DNA from 2 places in the Aerococcus viridans genome. Region 1 is predicted to be linked to the other one. Evidence: riboswitches for the same ligand, from Rfam matches in the RefSeq annotation. Region 1 holds a riboswitch; the other holds the start of a gene.

Region 1 (9,844 bases):
GGAATAACAAAGCGGTTGTTACGGATAGTAATGATGGCCTCACTTAAATAGGAGGCTTTATTAGACCGGATGATATGGTCTAGTTTGACACGGATACCTGCTTCTTCACGTTTGATTCCTTGTCTTAAGCCATGTAAAGTTGACGAGGCATTGTCATAGACTGACCCATCATCTGCGATAGCATTTTGCATTTTACGCATCAAGTCCCGCATATCAATAAAGTCATCCGCTATTGAATATAATTGCATTAATTCAACTTTCGCTTCTTTTAGTTTACTAAAGAAGTTAGAAACCTCACCAGATGCCCGTAAGACCCGGCCTACTGCAGCTAATTCTTTCCCGTTTAAGTCAGCACCAATATCCAATCGTTTTAAGAATGGTTTTACGTTGATTAGTTGGCTGACTGGGATCCGTTTGTCTAATTCAAACAAGCGTTTTACATCGTCAACACTTTGTAAGGCTTGTTCGATTTCTTCCGCTTCTGCACTTGGTTTTAAATTTAAAGCTTGGATTTTTCCTATTTCAGTTCGGGTTTCTTTTGCTACTTGTTGTTGTATTTTCTCAAATTCTAAGGTTTGAAATATTTTAGGATTCAAAATTTGTCCTCCTTCTATTGTTATCAGGAACGATTATAAAGTCTTCTTAAGTAGTAAATAGGCCGTGATCAATTATCACAGCCATATCAATTGCCACGGTGCGCAGTACGCAAAGGCATATATTTTCAAGTTTTTAAAATGGTAAGTTGCCTAATCCTTGTAATAGGATGTTGAATACCTGGCCAGATAAGATTGGGGTATTCAAGATAATAAAGTCGGCAATTGATGAATTGGCTAAGGCTGTTTGCACCCCTTCAAAGGTTAAAACTGACATAAACATTAAAATAAAGAATGACCAGAACCAAGCTGAGAAGAAACCAAATAAGCCGCCCAAAATACCGTTCCATTGAATATCCATTTCTTTAAATTTCAAGTCTCTTAAGCCAAAAGCAATAAATTTAGTAACAATCCAGACAAGCAAGATAATGGCTAACAAAGCAACTAGTCTAAAGTAAATAATATCCATATTTTGTAATAAAGCTACTGGATAATAGACAAAGGTATTTTTAATATCTAAACCTACATAAGGTACCCATAAGGACACACGGTCAACTAGGTTTTGATAGAACAAAACAGCAAACAAATACGCGACCAACAGACCTAGTGAATGAATGCCTTGTAGTATAGCCCCTCGGTAGACACCAACACCTATGCTAAGTATAAAAAATAATAAAATCAAAAAACTTGTCATGCTTTCCTCCCATTGATACCCATATTTTCTATCAATCGCCTAAGATCTCGGTGTTTGACGCAAACGACCCAATTGTTTTGAGGCTGTGTTCACACTGGACTTCAAACTAGGTTGGCTAATTTCAGGAATTTCTTTATCTAAGTCAGCCTGTGATGGTGTTTGTTTTCCACTTGCTTTTGTTTGTGGTGGTCTTTTTACTGACGATTTAGCTTGTCCCTGGTTTTTCTTCCCTTTTGATGGTGTTTGGGATTGCTTCTTTTCTTGTGCTTCACGCATCTTTTCTTTTTCTATTTCAGCAATTTCTTTCACCAATGTACCCATGGTTTGCTCCATTGATTTGACACGGACCATTAAATCAGCGTTTTCTTTAGATTTTACAGCCATTTGTGCTTGTAAATCCACATTATCCGATTGGATGTTTAACGCTACTAATAAAGCCATCTCTTCCATTGACATATTGGGATTCTTTTTACTGATATCAGCAAGTAATTGGTTGATATCACGGCTCACTTGTTGAATATGTTCACTTGTTTTATGACTCTTGATGGTAAATTTGTGATAGCCCAATTTCGCTATTACTCTGTTTTTTTCTTCATTCGACATATTTGTCACTCCAACTTTTTATACTGTGCGTTAAATGTTTGTAGATGCAATAGAAAGGTCGCGTCTTAACGACTTTCGTTCCACCTAGCTTCCATAATCTAAGATATTTTACCATTTATCCCGAATAATGGCTAGACCTAGCCACTATCTGCTTTTAATGATCAAAAAGGTAGAAAAATTGCAATGATTTTAAGCTGTTATAAAAGATTTAATCAGATTTTCATGACAAGTCAATATTCTTCGTGTATGATGAAATACGATATATTGAGATAGAGGTGCGGAGCTTATCAGTACATACCCGAGCGGGAGCGTTGAAAGTATGGAAAGGAATATTCGCCGAAATATTTTAACCCCAAGTTAAAGTATTGGGCATAAACAAAAAATGTTTATGACTGTCACTTAACCAAGTGATGCGCTATCCTAGGAGTAACGACCGTAAGACTAGTCTAGTCTTACTGCGTACAAAGGGAAGCCTCTATTGCAATTTATTGCTGTAGAGGCTTTTTATTATTTTCGGGAGGTATTATTATGAAAAATCATCAAGTAAGTAACACTTGGCAAAAAGCTTTGATTGCTATTTTGACCATCATATTGGCCATCGTTGGCCCAACATCCGCTTTTGTTGAAGCGAGTGAAGTCGGCACAACAATTGAGGTTGACCAAGAAGCATTAGCTGAAGGTTTAGACACAGAAGGCGTCCTACGTGTTGGGATGGAAGCCAACTATGCGCCCTTCAACTGGTCGCAAACGTCTGACGCGGACGGTGCAGTCCCTATTTCAAACTCTGACGGTGAATATGCAAACGGTTATGACGTACAAATCGCTAAACGTCTAGCTGATTCACTAGGTTTAGAACTTGAAATTGTTAAGTTAGAGTGGGACGGTCTACCACCTGCACTTGAATCTGGCATGATTGACGTGATTATTGCCGGTATGTCACCAACACCAGAACGTCTACAACAAATGGACTTCTCAAATTCTTACTATTCTTCAGATATCGTGCTTGTAACTATGGCTGACAGTGAATACGCAGATGCTACATCGCTAGAAGATTTCGCTGGCACAACTGTTACTGGTCAATTAAATACATTCCATTATGATTTAATTCCGCAAATCCCTGACGTAACTCAAGCCACTGCCCTAGATTCATTCCCAACGATGATTACTGCTTTAACTGCTGGTTCAGTTGACGCCTATGTATCTGAAAAACCAGGTGCCATGGCTGCTGTAGCTGCTAACCCTGACTTAACATACGTTGAGTTTGCTGAGGGTCAAGGATTTGACTTAGGTGAAGTCACTTCTGATATTGCTGTTGCAGCCAGAAAAGATTCTCCATTAACCAACATTATGAACCAAGCCTTAGCAACTATTCCAACCGCTGACCGTGACCAATTAATGGAAGATATGGTGAACTTGAACGAGCGCGGTGAAAGTGCTGGTTTCTGGTCTGAAGTTGCGGGCATTTGGGATACTTACGGTTCCCAATTTCTAACTGGTGCTGGTAACACTATGTTTATCGCGTTAAGCTCGACAATTATGGGATTTGTCATTGGTTTATTGATTGCTATCTACCGTTCATTAATCGTTCGTCGCGATCAAAAACCAGTTGCCTACTTCTTCTATAAATTATTCGACTTTGTGATTGCGGCCTACATTGAAATTTTCCGTGGTACACCAATGATGGTACAAGCTATGATGATTTTCTATGGTTCAAGACTATTCTTCAATTTCCAAATGTCTACTATGTTTGCAGCCTTACTAATTGTGTCGATTAACACTGGTGCTTATCTTGCCGAAGTGATCCGTGGTGGGATTACCTCAGTGGATAAAGGCCAGACTGAGGCCGCTCGTGCCATTGGTATGAACCACTACCAAACAATGACGACAATCGTTTTGCCACAAGCTATTCGGTCAATCTTACCAGCTTTAGGTAACGAATTTGTGATCAATATTAAAGATACGTCTGTATTGAATGTTATCGCAGTAACTGAGTTATTCTTTGTAACGAAATCAGCTGCTGGTTCAACGTACCTAACCTTCCAAACATTCCTAATTACAGCGATTATCTACTTCGTCTTAACTTTTACAACAACTCGTGTTTTGAATTTCATCGAAAATCGTATGGCAGGCAAAAAGACTTACCATGTCTATGAATCTAGCACGAATACAGTAATCAACGGTCAAAGAGAACAATAGGAGGAAAATGACATGCAAAACCAAGATCAATTAATCTTAAATGTACAACATTTAGAAAAACGTTTTGGGGAAAACTTGGTCCTACGTGATATCGACTTCCAAGTACGCCCAGGACAAGTAACCTCTATTATTGGTTCATCTGGATCAGGTAAATCTACCCTACTACGTTGCTTAAACCTACTTGAAGAACCAACTGGCGGCGACATTTTATACCACGGTCAATCGATTTTAAACGGGAAGAAAATGAACATTAATAAATACCGTACCCAAGTTGGTATGGTATTCCAATCATTCAACCTATTTAAAAACTGTACAGCCCTAGAAAACTGTACAGTTGGCCAACGTAAAATCTTAGGTCGTAGTCAGGCTGAAGCAGAAGCAGTTGCCCTTAAGAACCTTGAAAAGGTCGGTATGGCACCTTACCGTGACGCCCGCCCTGAGCAACTATCTGGTGGACAACAACAGCGTGTCGCGATTGCCCGTGCCCTTTCAATGGACCCAGAAGTATTACTATTCGATGAGCCTACATCTGCCCTTGACCCAGAAATGGTTGGGGAAGTATTGGAAACAATGACCCAATTAGCAGCAGAAGGTCTAACAATGATCGTTGTAACCCACGAAATGGCCTTCGCCCGTGACGTATCAACCAATATCGTCTTCATGGACAAAGGTGTCATCGTCGAACAAGGTCCAGCCAAAGAGGTCATCGATACCCCGAAACAAGAAAGAACAAAAGCCTTCTTGACAAGATACGCAAACGAAAGATTTTAAACTGGATGGTAAAAATGTCGCTTAGACTAGCCGTACTGTAACAAATTCTTCTATATCTGAAAGATATTGAAGGATTTGGTGAAGTGTCAGCGAAGTCTGACATTTTGAACTCGACTATGTAAGGTGCGAGTCGCTCGATTTTGAATGAGGGTGCAAGGTGCTACATACTTTCAAATAGCAAAAAATCACAAAAAGCAGTTGGGAAATCCAACTGCTTTTTGTGTATTATCTTATGCTTAAATCTATTCACCGAATTCGATATCATCGCGAATATGAATTAATAAATCACGCACATTTTCATCTTTCACTTTATCTGTGTATGCTGTCAGTAGATCATAATTGACATGCGCATCTGTAATTTCACCGAATTCAGATTGAATGGCCTTGGCTTCTTCTCTGTATTGGTTTAAGTCTTTAGAGACCGTCTCGTCGAAATAAGTGGCTGCATACCGCACCTTCTTGGCGCTCTTTCTAATTTCGTGGACTGCCTCGTAGTCAGAAATATCCACTGTCTTAAAGGCGTATCGCAATTTTTTATCCTTCTTTTTCAGGCGCTTAAGCGTATACTTTTTCCAGTCTTTCTTATTTTTAAATAGGTCGAGTTCAAGGATTTCTTTCGCATCCTCAATAGCCTGCTGAATGGTGGCGCTATTGCCCTTATTAAAAGTCCGGTTCATTTCTATCCGCCGTTCTTTCACGAAGGTGTTAAATAGCTGGTAATAAGCCTCGCTAGTTTCAGGATGATTTACTGCATAATCTTCGCAATATGCATAAAGCACATCCAATTCACGAAGGGGTCCAAATACGCGTGCTGCTGCACCCAATTGCTGGTTCAACTTGTTATAATGGTCTTTGTCCATACGTTTTTTTATAAAGTTAAGTAGACCACGTAATTCTCGAATTGAAACACGCAAATCGTGGACTAGTTTATCGGAAAATGGGTTGTTCTGATAATCTAGATATAAGCGCGATATCTTATTTATCTGCTTTCTAAATACATCATGCCGTTTATTCATTCAAAACACTCCCTTCCCTAGGAATTCCTTTTCATATAATTTCATTATACAAAATAAATTATTATCCGTAAAACGAAACAGGCACTCCCCACAAAAGGAAGTGCCTGTTTTTAGATGATTTAGTCATTTGAATATTTTTCTTCAATTTTTGAGAACCATAATGAAAAGATTGTCCCTAATACAAAGGCAATCATACACCAAATCAATGTATTCATGAATGATAAACCAGAATTTGCTAAACCTTCAGCTGAGAAACCTGGAAATACTTGTGTTGGGAATAAGGCAATCGATGAACCAATTACAGTCCCTAAAATAAGGTGGTACATTTTAGAGTAGTAATGCTTGAAGGCCCATTCAGCAGCCTTCGCTAAACCAATGACACATAGTAATCCACCTAATCCTAATGGAATAATGACTGAAAAATCAAGAGCTGCAATACCAGCGGCCATTTTGTCATATAAACCAAAATAAATTAAGAAATTTGAGGGACTCATCCCTGGTATAATAACCCCTAAACCAATCAAAGCACCTGATAATACCCAGGCGATAAATGATGGTTGTACTTGTGTAATCCCTTGACCACCTAAGAACATGATCAAGAAAATGATGACTGCGGTTACTGCAAGCAAGGTTAAGTCAGATGTACTGCGCCCTTCTTTTCCAGCCGACTTAAATAGTGATGGTAAAGTCCCCACTACGAAGCCGATAAATAAGGTAATAAAAATAGCTGCGTAAAGTCCAAAAGCTTTTTCAACGAAAATTGAAAATACCAATATTCCTAATAAGAAACCAATCCCAACTGGCATAAAGTAACGGACATTTTTCCAGAAGTTTTCCGTAATATTAGCTAAAAAATTAATAATTTGATCGTACAAGCCGAAAATGACAGCTAGGACTCCACCTGAAAGACCTGGTAGAATTCCTCCTATTCCAACAGCTGCACCCTTCAGAACACGGATAAACCAATCTGCCGAAAAGACGGCATCTTTTTTATTATTCATTTATTCTCCTCTTTCAATTCCTTTTTTTACTAGACAGTTCAATAAGACGAGTCCAGTATAGTCTTATCTAATACTAATTGTATCAATCTTTGGTCTGAGAATCATCGTTTGAGGCTAAAAAAAATGAAAGTTCCAGTTGGAAATAATCAATTAATCAACACCCAACTCGCCTATAGCGCTCACCATCTGGTTCTTCCCTCGGTGTTTCGCTTGATATAAGGCTTGGTCAGCCCGCAATAAGGTACTTTTCATATCTTCATGCGGATTTCTATGGGCCACACCAATTGACACCGTAATCTTTAAAGGCTCGCCCTCTTCACTAAATAGCGGCATTTCAGCAATCCTTTCATGGATAGATTCGGCTAAATCCAGCGTTTTTTGTCCAGTACAGTCAAAGACTAAACTCACGAATTCTTCCCCACCATACCGGTAACAATCGAATAAATCGGACTTTAAATTATTTAACACGGTGCCTATTTCTTCCAGTGCCTTATCGCCCACAAGATGACCATAGGTATCATTTAACTTTTTGAAATTATCAATATCAAGAACTAATAGGGAATAGGAATCATTATTTTCTGAAATTTTCCTAAGGTCTTCTTCTAATTTTCGGGCGTTATAGAGGGCCGTTAGGCTGTCGTGCACTGAGGATTGGTATAGTTTGTCTAGATCGTTGGTGAATTGGTAGGAAACGTATATGAATAACAATGACAAAACAGCCAACAATAGGTAAGCTGAGAATATTTGGAAGGGATCTTCTAATCGAATAGAGGATAACGGCACAGTAATGACAATAGCCATAATCACTAAGAAACATAGTTGGAAGAACTCTGAATGTTTGGCTTTAATACGGTCAAAGACACCTAAACTGAGCAAAATATAGGCTAAGGCGATTAAGAGGTTTAAACTGGACAAGGTTAGGTCGCCAAAGAAAAAACGACAAATCGCAACCAAGACTATTGTCGGATGGGCAATTTCCTTATCCAAATACACCATGGTATAGGCGAATAGCGCCGGCCTGAAGTCAAAACGCACACCTTCAAAGATAAAGGATGACATCATCAAGCAAATACCCGCTGCCGTTTGTAAGCCAATAAAGAGGTTACGGTTGTTGATTGGATTTCGTCTTTTCTCAATACTATATCGCCAGCGCCAAACAAAATAAATATCCATAAAAATAATTGCCATATTTGCTAAGACATTTACAATCATGCTATCCTCCTATATTCATTAATGTGTATAATATTCCTAATTCAAAATATTACCTTAAAATTTTTATTTAGTCCTGTCTTCACACGAAAACTCATTCCACTAAATATATCACAATTGGTCGGTTGGAAAAAACTAAAATACTTTTCATGAGAGAAAACTCTTGGAAATTTATCCATTCCTTAATTATTAGACATTCATTTTTTAATTTGGCTAAACCTTACACTTAATTAAGGATAATAAGTTATATTATTGGAAATCCTGGTATGAATGTTTGAAATTATTCGTAAATAAAAAAGCCAACTAAAACAAGTCTAGTTGGCTAATACAATTATTGTTCGCATTTATATTGTGACAGACTAGCGAACACCGCCGCCGCCACCTCCACCGAAGGAACCACCACCACCACCAAAGCTGGTACCGCCCCCTCCACCAGATGATGAAGAAGCTGTTGCAGCGCTATGACCGTCTGAATAAGATCTGTTAAGCATTGAACCATAGTATGCGTAGTAGAAGAATGGTGCATCTGAGTAAGTTGAGATTTCAGCATATTCAGGATAAATCTTACGGAATTCTTCTTCCACTTCATCAGCAATACCAAAAGCACCCGCATAAATCATTAATTCATCCCATAAGGCAACTTCATTGGTTTGACGCTCATTTAGTAATGAGAAGTCTAACAGATAGTTTTTGAATTTCACGATATTATCGCGTAACTCAAAGCCTTTATCTGTATAAGCGACACCTGCCACTTCATGGGCGATATCTAAGTCGCTTTTTTCACGACGTGATTTGGCTGTTAAGCCGACAAAAGTGTAACCATTTTCTTCCAAATAATCTGATGAATAAGAATCTAAGGCTCGTTCATAGGCCTCAATTTTCTTGTAATTCTTTTCGATATATTTAGAGAAGGCTTTTTGTTCAACACGGCCGTCTTTTTGAGCAACACGTTGCATCAATTTAAACAATCGTGCTGATGGGCCGGTTGGCGCCTTGTCTGATTGAACATAGATAACAGCTTGATCTTTCGATCTTAGGATGCCATCAATTTCTTCTTCACGCACTGTGATATAACCATTTTTTACCAGGTATAATATCCCTGCCGTCATATAGTTTTGCCGCAATTCACTCTTGTTATCGATTAATTGGGATAAAATCACATAAAGTTGGAATACATCTTCAGTTGGCGCTTCACGGTAATATTCTCCTTGCGTACGTTTTTCCATAGTTTTCATGGTTGGATAATACTCTCGGTATTTCCGTTGGTTAGAAGCATATTGAGAGATCCCCCAAATACCCGCACCCAGTCCACCAATACCAGCAGCTGCTGCTAAACCAAGGATGACCTTAGTAGATGTTGAGGTTGAGGTATCGGCTTCACTTGCCCCATCCATTTCTTGAATATCTTCATAAGTGGCATCAGGATTATAGTCTTCATAGTTATACGATGACCCTTCGAATGCTTGCTCTACAAATGAATCAAAGCTTCTATCTTCAATCACGAAGTCAGTTGGATAGGTGCCATCTGGAATACGCAAAAGAATCGTTACATAGTTGTTGGAACCTAATGGCTCTGTAGATGCCGTCTGAACGACACCATCGCTTGTGATATCAATATTACCGTTGAAACCAAATCCCCAAATACGGTTATCATCATAATTCATCGTTTGTACATCTGAGGAAATTTCCACAGACACAGCTTTGGGAGATGGTGACAAGTCGGAGTTAATAAACTGCCAATAGACCATTTGATCCGTTGAT
Region 2 (9,844 bases), 370 kb from region 1:
GGTACTTACGCCAATGTACCGCCATTTATTGAAACTTATGTATGTGAACACTTAGGCATTAACCCACAAGAGATTTCAACTCAAATCTTACCACGTGACCTACACGCTGAATATATTTCATCACTCGCTTTAATTGCTACAATGATAGAAAATATTGCGACAGAAGTCCGTTCGCTACAAAAATCGGAAACGCGGGAAGTGGAAGAATTCTTTGCAAAAGGGCAAAAAGGTTCAAGCGCTATGCCACATAAGCGTAACCCAATCGGTTCAGAAAACATGGCTGGATTAGCCCGTGTCGTTCGTGGTCACGTCATGACTGCCTATGAAAACGTGACTTTATGGCATGAAAGAGATATCTCTCATTCATCTGCTGAACGGATTATTCTACCAGATACAACAATCTTAGTAGATTATATGTTAAATCGTTTCGCAAACATTATGGAAAAACTCACCGTCTTCCCTGAAAATATGAAACGCAACATGGATGCTACTCACGGTTTAATCTACTCACAACGTGTATTGCTAAAATTGGTTGATGCAGGCTTATCACGCGAAGCAGCCTACGATTTAGTTCAACCATTAACAGCAATCGCTTGGGACGAAGGCAAGCACTTTAAAGGGCTTGTAGAAGCCAATGAAGAAATCACTAGTCACCTAGATCAAGCAGCTATTGATGACGCCTTTGACTACCATTACCACATCCAAAAAGTGGATGACATCTTCAAAAAATTAGGACTAGTAGAAGATTAGATTATTAGCAAAATTCAATGACTATATACAAAAAAGCTCACGGTACTTAACCCAGATTAGGGCAAGTGCCGTGAACTTTTTGTTTGATGTATGAAAAAAGTTGTTGCAAGTAGCATGATTCAGCACTATTTTGTCCGATCCTGGACTGAGGGTGGTACCACTGCTTTTAGGGCTATGATAGGTAAAGAGACAGCCGACGACTGAAATCAATAAATCTATAAATCTATAAATCTATAAATCTATAAAAAAAGGAGATCCTTATGAGTCTCCTTTTTTTGGTACCTGATGCGGTCTAATATGATAATGCTTAATAAAGGCTCTATAGAAGTTACTATAATCATTAAAGCCAGCTTTTTGCCATGACTCCGTGATAGACAAACCATTTTCAATCAGGGTATAGGCATAGCCCAACCGCAAGTCCAAGATGAATTGGTAAATGGTTGAATGGAAGTAAGGCTGGAATACCCGGTTGACAGTTGACGTTGAAATGTCAAACTTGTCTGCGATGTCTTGAAGGGTTAGGTCTTTTCGGTAGGAATCAACAATAAAATGTTTAATCTCGTAGGCTAAAATCTCTCTTTCAGACATCTCTAACCGGTTTTGGTTTGAAGCAGAAGAAAGTCGACACAATTCAAGGAATATGGTCGATACAATACTAAAGATCATTTTCTTTTGAATGTTGTCTTCAGGTCGTTTCAATTCCAACTGTAATTGAATCAAAGTTTGTAGTAGATGTTGCCAAGTGACAAATGAGAAACTGAAGACATGGGGTTCATCAAAAATGTGTTTAACTTCAGGTGTTTCCACAAAATCATTGGCAATAGCATCTAGGTAAGGTTCACCTAGGGATAAAATATAGGCATATATTTTTTCTTCTGTTGGTTTGTGGTCGTCAACGTGAGGACCACAGTCTTTTTCCGGTAAGATTAACCATCTCATAATCGGTTCAGGTAAGACAACAATTTGACGCACAGAGATGTCAATTTTCTTGTCGGCTAACTCAATAGAGAAGGGTCTAAGGGGAATCAAGAGTTCGTTTCGATGGAAAGAAGAACGATTATAAATGTCAACCATTTGCTGATCAACTTTTTTTAGTTTGATTCGAAATGGTGGTGTTCCAGTTGGCATAAATCAAAACTCCTATTTTACATATTCAATCTATCACTTATCAGCTGCAATAAAAGAAAGAGCGTGCACTCATAAGTTACACACCCTTTAATATACCACAATTTACTTCAGAATTGAAAAGACTATAGCAAATTCAATCGTTTCATTTCAGCTTCTAGTGCAGCCACTGTTTCCTCTTGAGCAGGGACTAGTGGTAGACGCACTGAACCTGTATCGAAACCAAGCATAGACATAGCTTTTTTGATTGGAATTGGATTTGGTTCACTGAATAAAATGTCGATTAACGGTTTAAAAGTCGTTTGAATTTCAGCCGCTTTTTTAAAGTCGCCATTTAAGGCATAATGAGTCATTTCATGTACTTGTTTTGGTGCAATGTTAGCCAAAACAGAAATCACCCCTTGGCCACCCAAACTCATTAATGGAATAACCGTATCGTCGTTTCCAGAGTACACATCAAAATCAGGACCAACGTGGTAACGCGCATCCACTGCATTGGCTAAATCACCAGTTGCATCTTTAATGGCGACAATGTTTTCGATATTTTTAAGTTCCGCCAATGTTTTTGGTGCAATAGACATACCTGTACGTCCTGGTACATCATATAAGATAATAGGCGTCGTTTTTACTGCATCTGCAATGGCACTATAATGCGCCAATAAACCAGCTTGGCTCGTTTTTAAATAATAAGGCGTTACAGAAAGAATAGCATCTGCACCTGCGGCTACACAGTCTTTCGTTAATTGGATTCCGTGGGCAGTGTCATTAGACCCAGCACCAGCAATCACGGGCACACGGCCATTGACTTTTTCCACGCAGAATTTTACTAATTCAACTTGTTCTTCGTCAGTTTGTGTTGAAGCTTCACCAGTTGTTCCGGCAACGACAATGGCATCTGTACCATTTTCAATTTGAAATTCAATCAACTCCGCAAACACATCGTAATTGATATTTTGTTCTAATGAATTATCGTAAGGGGTAACAATGGCTACCGCAGAACCTTTAAAAATTGTCATGAGAATCCTCCTATATTGTTCGCACTTTGAAATTGTCTTTATGAAAAAACGATCAGATAGCTTGAGTATAAAAAAAGGCAGACAAGAGCATCACTCTATGTCTACCTAGGAAAACGTGTCAAAAAATACTGATAGCATTCAATAACCCTAACAGTTTTTAATCCCTAGCATAAGACAAGCGCTCCGCACCTTAATGGGCATTAAGGTTTGACAGGGATAACCCTCTTAGGTATTACCCCCAACACAGAAAATCTGCATTTCGGCACAACCACCTTTCACCATCGGCTACTGATTGGTTGCGCATCCTCTATATCTATACTTTCTATTTGTATAATCGTTAGTTTAAAATTAACATGACTATCCACTAAAGGCAAGGATTAAATGGAAAAACTATTAGATTTCGACAGCGTTATTTCATTGTCTTTTTCTTATTAGATGTATATTCTCTGGGCAATCGTTGGCCTAAATTCGTCAAGACTTCATGGGCAATCGTTCCAGCGTGACTAGCAACGTCCACTACATCAACAGTTTGGCCGCCATTTGTCCCAATTAAGGTCACTTTAGCGCCTACAGGCATCTCATGGGGTAGGCGAATAATCATCTGGTCCATACAAATCCGGCCCACACTCGGGCACCGCTCGCCGTCAACAATGGCATCCAGGCCCAAATAACTTCTTTGCCAGCCGTCCGCATAGCCAATCGGTAGGGTAGCCACCCATTCATCCGTACCGGCCACATAATCAGCCCCGTAGGAAATCGTATCGCCCGCATGCATTTGTTTGACGTAGATGATTTCCGTTTCCAAGGTCAATGCTTGCTTGAAATCAACAGGCGACGCCACATCTTCCATACTTGGGATGGATCCGTATAAGCCCAGGCCAAGTCGCGCAGCATCCAACGTTTTTTCCGGGTACCACAGGCTTAAGGCAGAGTTTGATTGATGGAAAAGGGGGGTGTACCCTAATGCTGAGTAGTCCAATTGACCAAGCAAACTTTCAAAAAAGTCAGATTGGGCTTGAACCTTATCCTTACCATGGTCAGTGAAGGAATCAGCTGTAGCATAGTGGGTAAAGACTGAAGCCAACTTAAATTTCTTCGGATGTTTGGCAATGTAATCAATGATTTTTTGCGCTTCTTTAGCAGACCGCACGCCAATCCGTCCCATTCCAGAATCCACTTTAAGGTGGACATTCAATTGATGAAGGCGAGAAAAGTCTTTATCATGTTTCTTGGCGTATTTTAAATAGTCTAAGCTAGACACTGTCACACCAATTTCTAAATTGGCTAAAAGCCAAGCGTCGTCTGGATCAGTCAAGCCTAAAATCATGATAGGGGCAATAATCCCAGCGTCCCTTAATTCTAAAGCTTCATCCGCAACCGCGACTGCAAAACCGTCGGCACCGCGAGATTGGAGTGCGTCGGCTATTTTGACAGCACCTAAACCATAGCCGTCAGCCTTAACAACTGCCATAACAGCTTTATTACCGATATGCTTTTTAATAGCGAAATAATTATGAATAATCGCATCTAGAGACACGATGGCCTTACTAGGGCGATGATAACCAATGGTCATAGTTTAAACCTCTCTTTAATCACATGGATTGATCGAAATAGATAGTAAATGACGTTAATACCGCGCATTCCACTTCTCATTTATTATACCACTTGTGGGTAAAAACTCGAAAGAAGGGTCTCTAACTTAAGGAAAAGCTAAGTTAGTCCAATCTTAAGCTCACCTTAGTGATCATTTAAACATCATCAGAGGTAGAGATTTGTAGGAATTTCGGTACATAACTATTGTAAGTAAGGATCCAAGGAACCACTCGCTCTCTTGGGAAAATATACTCGATACTTACAGCGACAATGGCGCCCAAAAAGGTATCTAACACCCGAAGTAGGGCATAGACATATTGATTGTCCGCTGGAATATTGAAGACAATGACAAGGAAAGTGGCGCTACCACCAATAACCCCTTGTGGATTCTTGACGAGAAGGTTAGTTTGAATCGTAATTAAAATACCTAAACCGCCTAAAAGTGCAGTAATCAAATAATGGTCAGGCAATAACTTATGTAAAAAAATATAAACTAATGAAGCAAAAGCCCCACAAACAATGGATAAGGTTCTGCGTAAACCAAAAGAAAGCGACAAAGTGACGTCAGCCCTTTGTGAAAATACCGCTGAAAGAGCAGCAATTTGCGGGTCAATAGGGATAAATGCAGAAATAAGGATAATCATAAAGACACTCAAGGAAGTCTTTAGCGTCCGCATACCAACATGAAAACTTTGTTTCAATGAAATAAGCTCCTTTAATTAAGAGGAAAAGATGAAAAAATCTCCTTCTCTACAATTTGAAATTTCTTGTAAATAGATTATACTAGGAATACTGGATAAAATGAACTAAATAATAAAGGTGGTGCACTAGGTGAAGCGGCAAACATATCGCCAAGCGAAAAAAGCGCTTGAACGCGAGAAGAAGAATAACCAAAAAAAGTATGGAAATCCTTTTTCAGATGACATTAAATCCTCAGTCCCTGAGACAACACTCACACAGGATACTGCAGAATTTAACGTCGAAACGTTTGCGGAAACACCTGTGCCAAAAGAAACCTTCCAAGACTTAGACACCAATGAAATCTTCTTCGAAAGACAAAAACAAAAACAATACTTTTGGTCTGGTTCAAGCAATCACTCCCGCAAAGTACTGGTATGGATTATTCTAGCCCTCGCCATCCTAGCAGTAGTCTTGCTCGGACCGCGCGTTTTCGAATTCTTCCAAATGATCTTTAAGTAGAAAAGGTGCGACAGAAGTCGATTAGAAATAAAACACTAGAATAAAAGTAAAAAGCGCCCTTCATTTGTCGTGATGGGTGCTTTTTGAAGCTTATCATTTAAATATTTGGCATCATAAAATGAAAAATAGGGTATTGGTGGACTTGTAACCAGTATTATTTTGGTCGTTTCTTAAAAGAGAAGCGATTGAAATGGCAGATACACCAAATCAGCAAGTCATAGGAAGAAGCGTTAGGAGGAGTTTCTTCATTTACCCGGCACGTCGTGTATATAAGTAGACTAGTATTTAGATGGAAAGTGGTTAGGATCCTGTAATATCAACTACTCTCTGTTAAAACAGAGAGTTTGTCCTAAACATGGTGGTTGTACAAACGATATAATATCTCCAACCGTTTAAAGACACTAAGGGATGGTTGACTGGCACCCCATCAGTAAGCGGTCTGTAGACACTTACCGAATATTGTTTTATGTTTAATAATTTTGTATTGGCACAACTTTTTCAAACCGCGGGTTTTTCTCACTCGACAGATATCGGTGACCCAATTCTTGAATATTGATAGCTGCCACACGGTCATCATTTGATTGATACCCACAATTTTGACAAGTAAACAAGTGCTTATATTGTTGTCTATTAGCTCTATCAATTGATTCGCATTTCGGACAACGTTGGGACGTAAATTGTGCGGATACTTTTAAAACTTGCGAACCACTTTCTAAAGCTTTGTACATTAACTTTTCTTCAAAATCGAAGAATCGCCAAGAATGGTGTTCATACCGTGCATCTTGCTTACGGTGGTGAGTCGTGTTAAAAGTAACGTTCGTAAGATCTTCCACCACAAACAAGGTATTGGCCCCGTATCGGTCAACGAGTGTCTTTGATAATTGATGGTTCACATCATTCATCCAGCGGTTCTCTCGTCTTTCAATTGTTTTAAGGCGTCTACGACTTGATTTGGTGTTCTTCGCTTGTAAGGACTGGCGCAATTTCTTAAAACGCCGTCTTTTCTTCATCAAGCTTTTACCCGAATAGAAGGTAGTATGAGCTGTATCATCCGCAATAGTTAGTATCTGTCTTAAACCACGGTCAATGCCTACAATCCGTTGAATATTAGTTTCATCTGGGCTGTCTATCTCTTTACTTGCGGACACGTGTAAGAACCACTTACCCTTACGACAGCGTAATTCAGCTTGACCGAACTTGTAAGCATTCTGGCTAAATTGTTGAAGATAATCGATATGTTGCTTATCACAAGACACTTTAATTCGTCCTTGATTGGTCGTCAGTGAATAGGTATTATTTTGGTGATAAGCGTAGTTACGATTACGTACGAACACAGCTACTGGTTGCTTAAACCCTAGGGGTTTCGTTAAATGGTAAAGGTCTTTATATAGCGTATGATATTTACCTGTATGGATATCTTTATAACGCTTAGGTTTTTGTTTAAACTGTGTTTTCACGGTCTTATATCTCGCGATTACCGTACGCATCACGGACTGGGCCATTTGCGATTGCAGCCCAAAATCCTGACGTATCTGATGATACAAGGCGTTGTGCAAAGTCGTTTGACCTAATTCAAAGTCATGGTCAAAGATATATGTCGAAACAAAATTACAAGCGTTTAAAAACTGTTATTGGGTTTCTTCGAACTTTTCAATATCACTAGCACTTGGGTATAATTGCACTTTAATCGTTTTCGTTAACTGCATCTTATCACCTCTTTTCTCTTAAAATACATTATACTATCTATTTAGAGGAAACATAAACGATAACCTAGTAAAATCAACAAAAAGACCTGTCTATTTCGCTAATTCCTCCTAGGTATCAATACCTAGGTTTCCTTAGCTGACAGCTTGTAAATGAATATGAATCTAAAAAAACACGACGACTGTCGTGTTTTAGTGTGCAATGTTTTATTTTGGTTGAATAATAAGCATATCTTTGGTGAAGTGGTTCAAGTTTTCAGTGCCACCATCATGCGCGATCACTAAATCTTCAATACGAACGGCTGTATTACCAGTCAGGTAAACACCAGGTTCGATTGAGAAGATATTGCCATCTTTAATGGTATCTGTATTAGCTTTTGACACATCACCTTTTTCATGAACTTCGCGTCCGATGAAATGGCCTAGTCGGTGGGTAAATTGATCACCATATCCTTGGGCTGTAATGTAATCACGCGCTGCAGCGTCCACATTCGCCAAAGTTTCGCCAACCTTGACCGCGTTAATACCACGTAAATTGGCTTCAAGCACGATGTCATATACCCTTTTGGCCTCAGCACTAGGTTCACCGTAATAAACGGTACGAGTCATGTCCGAACAGTATTCTTCATGTTTACAGCCGATATCAATGACAATCGAATCACCCAGTTTCGGCAAGGTATGGTCAGATTCATGGTGTGGGTCAGCACCGTTTGAACCGTAGGCGATAATGGGTTCGAATGAAAAGCCGGCATCTGCGCCTTCTTCATCGTAAATACGGGCTAATTGATCTACTGCAGCCAATTCGTCTAAACCAAGTGGTAAGACTTCTTCGATTAAACGAGCCATGGCACGGTCGTTAATGTCTGAAGCTTTACGCATTTTTTCTTGTTCTTCAGCGGTTTTAATAGCTCTTTGGGCATCAACTAAGTCAGATCCTACTTCAAAAGTGGCCTGGTTGTATGTTTTGGCGATGGCTAATAGTTGGTCAGCCCGCCACAATTTATCCACGCCGATTCGTAGTGGGGCGTCGGTTGCTGGGAAATCCGCTAGATTTGCGAAGGCTTCAGCGATTGTGTAGTTATCATCTACCCAAGTGACGTCAACATCAGCTAATTCGTCGAATACAAATAGCTTGTTAGCGATAATTTGTGGACCTTTATCCGGCTGTATAATCAATAACCAAAAACGTTCCATGGGGTCAAAAATGACACCGGTGTAGTAGTCGATGGATGCCTTGTCGCTAATGATTAGGGCATCTAAGTTGTGGTTTTTAACTTGTTGTTGAATGGTTATTAGTCGGTTGCTATGTTCTTGATCCATATATCCTCCATCTCGTCTTACAGATAGCCATCAGAAGAATCTTCACTATAATTCTTTTCAGCTTCTGGATGTTCCTCAATATATTCCTCAAATTCACGTAAGGTCATACCATCATGGGTTTCAAGGAAGTCCTCGCGGCGGTCTTTACGGTATTTGACCATTTTCTCTTTAAATATCTCACCAGTAGTCGGCGGTGTCCAGGAAACGGCGTTAGCGCCAGCTTCAATCACCTTACGAATGGTGTCTTCATTATTGCCCCCAGTTGCGATAATCGGCACATCTGGGAAATCCCGGCGAATCCGTTCAACAATAGCGGCTGTTTCTTTGCCTCCTGAAACGTTTAAGATATCCGCACCGGCAGAAATCCGTGCTTCAATATCATTATAGGCAGAGACAACTGTCGCTACAATCGGGGAGTCGACGGTGTGCTCAATATCTAAAATATTTTCTGCAGTCATCGGTGCATTCACCACAACCCCTTGAACCCCTGTCGCTTCGGCAAAAAGGGCAATATCTACGCTACGCTTACCCTGAGTTGTACCGCCACCAACACCGGCAAATACAGGTTGACTGGCTACTGATGTCACTGCTGAAATGATCGCAGGATGCGGGGAGAATGGGTAGACAGCTAAGACGGCATCCGCATTACAGTATAGGATTGTGGCGACGTCAGTTGTAAAGACAAATGATTTTAAAGTTCGTCCAAACACGCGAATACCGGATGCTTCGTTAATAACTTCTGGCACCATCACCATATCGCTTCTAAACTGAGAAGAGATATTTTGAGAGCCGTTTTTTGGTTGATTCAACGCTATAACCTCCATTTAATTGATTGAATGGGTGTTTCAAATAGTTCTAGTCTTATTATAATACTTATATAAAAAGAATGACAATTCAAAATCTCGACAGGACGTCATATCACGTAAAAAGGTATTCAAATAATTCGATTATGAAATATAAAATCACATTGATACTGAAACATGTTAAGAAATCTATCAAAAAAGTTGACACTTGCTTAAGAAATGATTAGAATTGTTTTATCTTTATGCAAAAATCCTGTTTGCATTCAAGTTTATTGCAATTTTATTCATAGGGAAAAATCAAATAAGAAGAGGTGCTATGATGATTACATTTGAT

Evidence for each region. Region 1 has a riboswitch for lysine ahead of AWM76_RS06215 (ABC transporter permease subunit). Riboswitches for the same ligand answer to the same signal wherever they lie in the genome.
Region 2: another riboswitch for lysine. It lies ahead of dapA (4-hydroxy-tetrahydrodipicolinate synthase); the one in region 1 lies ahead of AWM76_RS06215 (ABC transporter permease subunit).

Annotation. Positions count from the first base shown of each region.
Region 1 is NZ_CP014164.1:1,294,849-1,304,692, forward strand. It holds gene AWM76_RS06200 (endonuclease MutS2) at 1-596, opposite strand, end outside; gene AWM76_RS06205 (CvpA family protein) at 730-1,287, opposite strand; gene AWM76_RS06210 (cell division protein ZapA) at 1,327-1,890, opposite strand; lysine riboswitch at 2,153-2,316, shown strand; gene AWM76_RS06215 (ABC transporter permease subunit) at 2,419-4,086, shown strand; gene AWM76_RS06220 (amino acid ABC transporter ATP-binding protein) at 4,099-4,857, shown strand; gene AWM76_RS06225 (CHAD domain-containing protein) at 5,100-5,873, opposite strand; gene AWM76_RS06230 (DUF368 domain-containing protein) at 5,993-6,874, opposite strand; gene AWM76_RS06235 (GGDEF domain-containing protein) at 7,025-8,086, opposite strand; gene AWM76_RS06240 (DUF2207 family protein) at 8,443-9,844, opposite strand, start outside.
Region 2 is NZ_CP014164.1:1,663,013-1,672,856, reverse strand. It holds gene purB (adenylosuccinate lyase) at 1-750, shown strand, start outside; gene AWM76_RS07905 (helix-turn-helix domain-containing protein) at 1,009-1,878, opposite strand; gene dapA (4-hydroxy-tetrahydrodipicolinate synthase) at 2,001-2,891, opposite strand; lysine riboswitch at 3,061-3,209, opposite strand; gene alr (alanine racemase) at 3,301-4,464, opposite strand; gene AWM76_RS07890 (FUSC family protein) at 4,640-5,185, opposite strand; gene AWM76_RS07885 (hypothetical protein) at 5,316-5,684, shown strand; partial or broken gene AWM76_RS07880 (RNA-guided endonuclease TnpB family protein) at 6,155-7,297, opposite strand; gene AWM76_RS07875 (M24 family metallopeptidase) at 7,595-8,707, opposite strand; gene AWM76_RS07870 (hydrolase) at 8,725-9,516, opposite strand; gene AWM76_RS07865 (amino acid ABC transporter ATP-binding protein) at 9,830-9,844, shown strand, end outside.